2 regions of the Arthrobacter sp. UYEF20 genome follow, and region 1 is predicted to be linked to the other one. Evidence: riboswitches for the same ligand, from Rfam matches in the RefSeq annotation. Region 1 holds a riboswitch; the other holds the start of a gene.
The links. A riboswitch is a leader RNA that binds a small molecule or an ion and turns the genes downstream of it on or off. The one in region 1 is predicted to bind S-adenosylmethionine.
Positions count from the first base shown of each region.

Region 1 (3,395 bases):
CTCGAGCCGCGAGCCGAGGCCGAAGCTGGCCCGCAGCGAGCCCGAGGGCAGGCCCAGCCGCTTGAGCAGCGGGTGGGCGCAGAACCGGCCGTCACGCAGGCCGATGCCGTGCTCGGCGGAAAGGTAGGCGGCAACGAGGCCGGCGTCGTAGCCTTCGACCGAAAAATTGACGACGCCGATCATGCCGGCGCCCTGCCCGTCGCCTTCGGGGTCCGTGTCCGCGAAGATCCGGTGGACGCTCACGCCGTCGATCCGCCGGAGACCCTCGACGAGGAAGGAGCGGATGGCCTCCTCGTGGGCGTACCACTGCGTCCGGTCCAGGGCGGCAATCACCTGGGTGGCCCGGGCCAGTGTTGCCGCGCCCAACACATTGGGGGAGCCGCCCTCGTGCCGGGCCGGGCCGGTGGTCCAGCTGACCGTGTCCAGCCTGGCGTCGCTGACGGCTCCGCCGCCGGCCAGGTGCGGGGTGCCGGCGTCGAGCCAGTCCGGGCGGCCCACCAGCACGCCGGAGCCGAACGGCGCGTAGAGCTTGTGGCCGGAGAAGGCGAGGTAGTCGACGTCGTCCGCGGTGATGTCGATGCGCCGGTGCGGGGCGAGCTGGGCCGCATCGACGACGATCCGGGCGCCGTACTCGTGGGCAAGGGCGGCCAGGGTGCGGATGGGCAGGATCTCGCCGGTGACGTTGGAGGCGCCGGTGACGGCGAGCAGGCTGATGCCGCCTTGCGCCAGCTGCTCGCGCAGCTTGTCCAGAGTGGCGGCAAGGGTGGGGGCGGCCACGACGGCGCGGTGCGGCACTCTCTGCCAGGGCAGCAGGTTGGCGTGGTGCTCGATGTCGAGGTAGAGAACCTCCCCGGTGTGCCTGCCGTCGCTGACCGGCAGGCAGCCGGCCAGCAGGTTCAGCGAGTCGGTGGTGTTGCGGGTGAAGATCACGGAGTCGTCCGGGCGGCCGCCGACAAACTCGCGGACGATGTTGCGGGCGTTTTCGTACACGGAGGTGCTGATCTGGGAGGCGTAGCCGGCGCCGCGGTGGACGCTGGCGTAGAACGGCAGGATCTCGTTCAGGTAGGCCGACACCACGGACAGCGCGGGGGCGGAGGCTCCGTAGTCCAGGTTGGCGTAGCGGACGTGTCCGCCTTGGATCAGCGGGGCCTGGATCTCCGCCCCGGTGACCGCGGCGAGCGGCCTGCCGGCGACGGCGAAGCGGTCCGGGAGCGCCGCTGCGGACGCGGGGCGGCCGCCGCCGGAGGCAGGAAGGGAGGCAGGAAAGGTGGCAGGAAAAGTGGCAGTTGTCATGGGACCTCGCTCGAAAAAGGACCCCACGCACCGGGGATCCGCGCTTGCCGGGTCCGTTCCGGACCGGCCAGGTCGTCACCCGGGGCACCCCACCGCGAATGGAGGGTTGCCGGCCAGCAAACCGGGGTTTAGCGCTGGCACTCGTGACCTGCTTCGAGCCTAGGACATCCCGGCCGCCGCGGAAAAGGCCGGGCAGGAATGTGAAGCGCTTTGTTACGCACCGCAGTGGCTGCTGCCTTTGGTGCGTCGCACCCTACGGCGCGGCGCTGGCTGCGCTGCTGAGCTGGACATCAAGGCCGAACAAGGCCTCCAGGGCTGCCGTGTAGTCGGCCTGCCGACCGGCCGTGGCCAGCTCCCTGGCCCGGACGGTCGGTGTATGGAGCAGCCGCCGGACGATGCGGCGCAGGGCGATGTTCACGTCCTCAGCCAGGGCGCCACCACCGTGTTGCCGTCTGACCCGCTCCATTTCGGCGTCGAGGACGTCCTGGATGTACCGGCGCAGGGCAACGACGGCGGCGTCGACGGCACGGAGCGCTTCCTGCTCCTCGAATTGCCGGGCAGCCTGCCCGACCAGGGTATGGGCGAGGCGAAGTGCTTCGGCGTCCGCTGGGGGAGCGGCAAGCTGCACGGATCCCAGCGTGATCAGTTCGACGCCCGGCAGTTCCGCCACGTGCGGGTCGAAATCGTGGCTGGGAGCCAAGTCAATGACGGTAAGCGGACGGGCTGCGTCCTGCCTCCAGCGCGCCAAGCTGGCGGCGCCAATGCGAGCCCCGGTGCCGCTGCTGCCGATGATGACGTCTGCCGCGGCGGCGGCGGCGGGCAGCTCCCGCTCTGTCAGCGGCGTTCCGCCCCGGGCGGCCGCAAATGCAGCCGCCCGCCCGGAGTGGGAGTAGACGGCAACACTGATGCATTGCCTGGTTCTCAGGAGTTCCGCCACGTGCGCGGCGTAGGCACCCGTGCCTACCAGGACCACGGATGCCCCGGCCAGGCTTCCCTGGCTGGATCCTATGGCTGCCAGATCCAGGGCGACGGTGGCGATGGATCGTCCGGCGGCGCTGAGGGCTGTCCGCGCCCCTACCTCCTTGGAAACGCGGGAGGCCGCTTGAAACAGCCGACTCAACCGTCCGCCGGCCGTACCCGCCAGCTGGGCGTCGGCGAGGGCGCGGCGGACCTGGCCGGACACCTGGCGCTCGCCGACCACAACGGAATCCAGTCCGGCCGCCACCGCGAAGAGGTGCGCGGGGACCGACGCGCCCTGGAGGTACTCGAAATGCGACGTGAGCAGGGCGGCCGGCAGGCCGGAGCATCGGCTGAGGGCGGCCAGCGCATCGGACCGCGCGCACTCAACGTCCGGGGCCGAGGGGACTTCGCAGTAGATTTCGAAGCGGTTGCAGGTGGACAAGACCAGCGATCCGGAAACGGCGGGACTGCTGGCGAGGAGGTCCGGGGCGAGCTCGGCGGAGACAGCATGCAGCCGCGCAGCCGAATCGTGGTCCAGGTCCCGGTACCTCGCAATGAGCGCCAGTAGGACCGGCCCCGATCCGGATTCCCCGGATGCGGGATCCGCCGTTGGATGTGTTCCGGACATGGCTGTTCTCCTCCCAGAAAAGGGCCAGGCCGCGTCGCGGCGGGCACTCAGGCCCGCTGCCGTGGCCAGAGTGATGCATCGACCTTCGGGATATCTTGAGCGCGGGGAGCCCCGCGGCACAGCAGAACGACGGCGGACGCCCCCGCACGGGAGTCCGCCGTCGTCCGTAAGCGGGACCTTACAGCAGGTCGTCCAGTCCCGGGTTGAGGCGCTTGAGGACCTCCGAGTGCAGGATCGAGTTCGTGGCCAGGGCGTTGCCGCCGAACGGCCCGTCCTCACCCTCGAGCGAGGTGAAGCGGCCGCCGGCTTCCGTGACGATCGGGACAAGGGCCGCCATGTCATACAGGTTCAGTTCGGGCTCGCAGGCGATGTCGACGGCGCCCTCGGCCACCAGGCAGTAGGACCAGAAGTCGCCGTAGGCGCGGGTCCGCCATACTTCCTCGGTGAGGCCCAGGAACTCGTCGAGGTTTCCGCGTTCCTTCCAGCCGCCCAGGCTTGAGTAGGACAGGGAAGC
Region 1 is NZ_JBEPNP010000002.1:145,171-148,565, forward strand. It holds gene ABIB26_RS03175 (aminotransferase class V-fold PLP-dependent enzyme) at 1-1,293, opposite strand, end outside; SAM riboswitch class IV at 1,329-1,442, opposite strand; gene ABIB26_RS03180 (glutamyl-tRNA reductase) at 1,547-2,881, opposite strand; gene hisN (histidinol-phosphatase) at 3,060-3,395, opposite strand, start outside.

Region 2 (3,395 bases), on a different contig from region 1:
GATGATTTTCCCGGGCGCACTCATACATCCCAAGCATAGGGCCCTGCCATCCGGCGGCCCCGCCAGAGCCCGGAAGCAGGCAACTGCCAGCAACTGCAGGCAAGATAGGAACATGTTGGTTCCCTCCCGCCGTCGGCTGCGGATAGAAGTGTTGATTGTGCTGGGCCTGTCGCTGGGGCAGTCGGCTGTGTATTCCGTGGTGCAGCTGCTGGACAAGATGACCAGGGCGCCGCTGGCGCAGGGGACCTCCACGCTGAACCGCTCGCAAAGCAGCCGCGAGTACTTCGACCTCACCTACCAGCTGCTGGACATCATCTTCGCGCTGGTGCCGGTGGCCCTGGTGATCTACTTCCTCACCGAGCACCGGGCCGGCCTGACCGTGAACAGCAGCCTGTCCGGAAACGGCAGCCTGTCCGGAAGCAGCAGCGTGACCGGAAGTAGCAGCCACGGCGCCACCGCCTTCGGCAAGCTGGGCTTCAATTTCGCCCGGCCCGGCAAGGACCTGCTGCAGGGACTCGGCCTGGCCGCGCTGATCGGGATCCCCTCGCTGGGCCTGTACGCCGCCGGCCGGGCGCTGGGGATCACGACGGCGATCATCCCCAGTGCGCTGGACTCCTATTGGTGGACGGTGCCGGTGCTGATCCTCTCCGCGGTCCGGCACGGGATCGTGGAGGAGGTCATTGTGGTGGGCTACCTGCTGGACCGGCTGGGCAAGTTCGGCTGGAGCATGCCCGTGGCAATCTTTGCCAGCTCCATGCTGCGCGGCAGCTACCACCTGTACCAGGGCTTCGGGCCGTTCATCGGCAATGCGGTCATGGGCGTGATCTTCGCGCTGATCTACACCCGGACCCGCCGGGTGATGCCGCTCGTCATTGCCCACGCGCTGCTGGACATCGTGGCGTTCGTCGGGTTCAGCCTCTTCGGCAAGGCCATCGGCCTGGGCTGAGCCGGCCGGGGCTGAGCCGCCCCGGCCCGCGCCTGGCTGAGTAGCGCCCGGCCCGCCCGCGCCCGCCGTTAAACGATCTCGGCCGCCATCAATGGGTGACGTCATTGGCACCCGCTGATGGCGGCCGAAGTGTTAGGGCGGTGAAGGCCTCAGATGGTGACGGCTCCGGAAGCGGTTTCGAAGGTGACGGAGAGGATGCCGGGCGTGCCGTGCGGGGCAAGCCAGTTGACGGCGACATCTTCCAGCGGGTTCTCCACCTGTTCACCCAGCCATTCCGTGACGCGGTCCGCCGAGCCGGCGATGGTCAGGGCCGTCATCTTGACGTCGCTCGGGTAGGCGTTGGAGGGGTGCAGCTCCGGATCGCCCTCCCACTTGAGCATGTACGGGACCTGGGGGTCGGCGATGAGTCCCAGGATGCCGATCTGCTTCCAGACCAGCTCGCGGCCGTCGGGGAACTTCCGGTTGCCGTTGGCGGCAGCGCGGCCGAGCCGCTGCTCGAACGGCGCCAGGTCGTCAACCTCGACGCACCAGCCCATCCAGCCGCCGCCCGCTTCGGAGCGGGCGCGTACGGCCTGGCCGAAGGGAGCCTTGTCCGAGGCCGGGTGGTTCAGGACCTCGACGACTTCCAGGTACTTGTGTCCCGCGAGCGGGATAATCATGTTGCGGGTCCCGAAACGGGGGTGTATTCCGCCCTTTACGGCTTCGACGCCGAGGGCGGACGCAATACGGTCGGTGGTGGCTGCCAAACCATCTCGTTCACAGGCGTAAGAGACGTGATCCATGCGCATGCCATCATCTTGGCACTTTGTGATGGAGCTCTCAGCTTAGGGCAGCCTAAGCGAGATGGGATGTCATTCTGTGGTGGTGCGGGGACCATCGTTGCGCCCGACGCGGCAGGACCCGCCCCCGGACCCGGGGCGCCGGAGGGCGGGCTTCATCTTCGTCACAAAGCTATCCAAGGCCCGCACAGCGTTCCTACACTGAAGCCAGGTCATGAGTGCCAGCGGATAGCCCCGGCTTGCTGGCCGGCAACCCTCGTATCGCGGTGGGGTGCCCCGGGTGAAGACCTGGCCGTCCGGCGCCCGCCGGAGGGCAAGCGCGGCGCCTGCACCGCCCCGGGCCGATGGCCTGTGGGTGGCCTGTGCCCGGTCCTTGAGGAGTATCCCGATGTCCAATGCCTGGTCCTTCGAAACCCGCCAGATCCACGCCGGCCAGGAGCCGGACAGCGCGACCGGCGCGCGTTCCCTGCCCATCTACCAGACGACGTCGTTCGTGTTCCCCAGCGCCGAAAGCGCCGCCAACCGCTTCGCGCTTGCCGAACTCGCCCCTATCTACACCCGGATCGGCAATCCCACCCAGGACGCGGTGGAGCAGCGGGTGGCGAGCCTGGAAGGCGGTCTCGGGGCGCTGCTGCTCAGTTCCGGCCAGGCTGCGGAGACCTTCGCGATCCTGAACGTCGCCGAGGCCGGCGACCACGTGGTGGCCAGCCCCAGCCTTTACGGCGGAACCTACAACCTGCTGGCCCACACGCTGAAGAAGTTCGGCATCTCCGTGACCTTCGTGGAGGACCCGGACAACCTGGAGCAGTGGCGCGACGCCGTCCGGCCCAACACCAAGCTGTTCTTCGGCGAAGTGGTCTCCAACCCCCGCCAGGACGTCCTGGACCTCGAGGGCATCTCGAAGGTGGCCCACGGGGCCGGGGTCCCGCTGATCGTGGACAACACCCTCTCCACGCCGTACCTGATCCGGCCGATCGAGTGGGGTGCGGACATCGTGGTCCACTCCGCCACCAAGTACCTCGGCGGCCACGGTGCCGCAATCGCCGGCGTGATCGTGGACTCCGGCAACTTCGACTTCGGCAAGGACCCGGAGCGGTTCCCCGGCTTCAACACCCCGGACCCCAGCTACAACGGACTCGTCTACGCCCGGGACCTCGGGGCGGACGGCGCCCTGGGCGCGAATCTCTCCTACATCCTCAAGGCCCGCGTCCAGCTCCTGCGTGACCTCGGCTCCGCCGTGTCGCCGTTCAACGCCTTCCTCATCGCCCAGGGCATCGAGACCCTGAGCCTGCGCGTCGAACGCCACGTCGCCAACGCCACCCGGGTGGCCGAATGGCTCGAGGCCCGGGCCGACGTCGAATCGGTCGCCTACGCCGGGCTGCCCTCCAGCCCCTGGTACGAGCGCGGCCGCAAGTACGGGCCCAAGGGAACGGGCGCCGTCGTGGCGTTCAACATCGCCGGGGGAGCAGAGGCCGGCAAGCGCTTCGTCGACGCCCTCGAACTGCACTCGCACGTGGCGAACATCGGCGACGTGCGCTCGCTGGTCATCCACCCGGCGTCGACCACCCACAGCCAGCTCTCGCCCGAACAGCAGACAATTGCCGGCGTCAATCCCGGACTCGTACGGCTTTCGGTGGGTCTGGAACACATTGACGACATCATCGCGGACC
Region 2 is NZ_JBEPNP010000018.1:64,553-67,947, forward strand. It holds gene ABIB26_RS17990 (histidine phosphatase family protein) at 1-24, opposite strand, end outside; gene ABIB26_RS17995 (CPBP family intramembrane glutamic endopeptidase) at 113-946, shown strand; gene ABIB26_RS18000 (VOC family protein) at 1,096-1,734, opposite strand; SAM riboswitch class IV at 1,936-2,051, shown strand; gene ABIB26_RS18005 (bifunctional o-acetylhomoserine/o-acetylserine sulfhydrylase) at 2,114-3,395, shown strand, end outside.
Region 2: another riboswitch for S-adenosylmethionine. It lies ahead of ABIB26_RS18005 (bifunctional o-acetylhomoserine/o-acetylserine sulfhydrylase); the one in region 1 lies ahead of ABIB26_RS03175 (aminotransferase class V-fold PLP-dependent enzyme).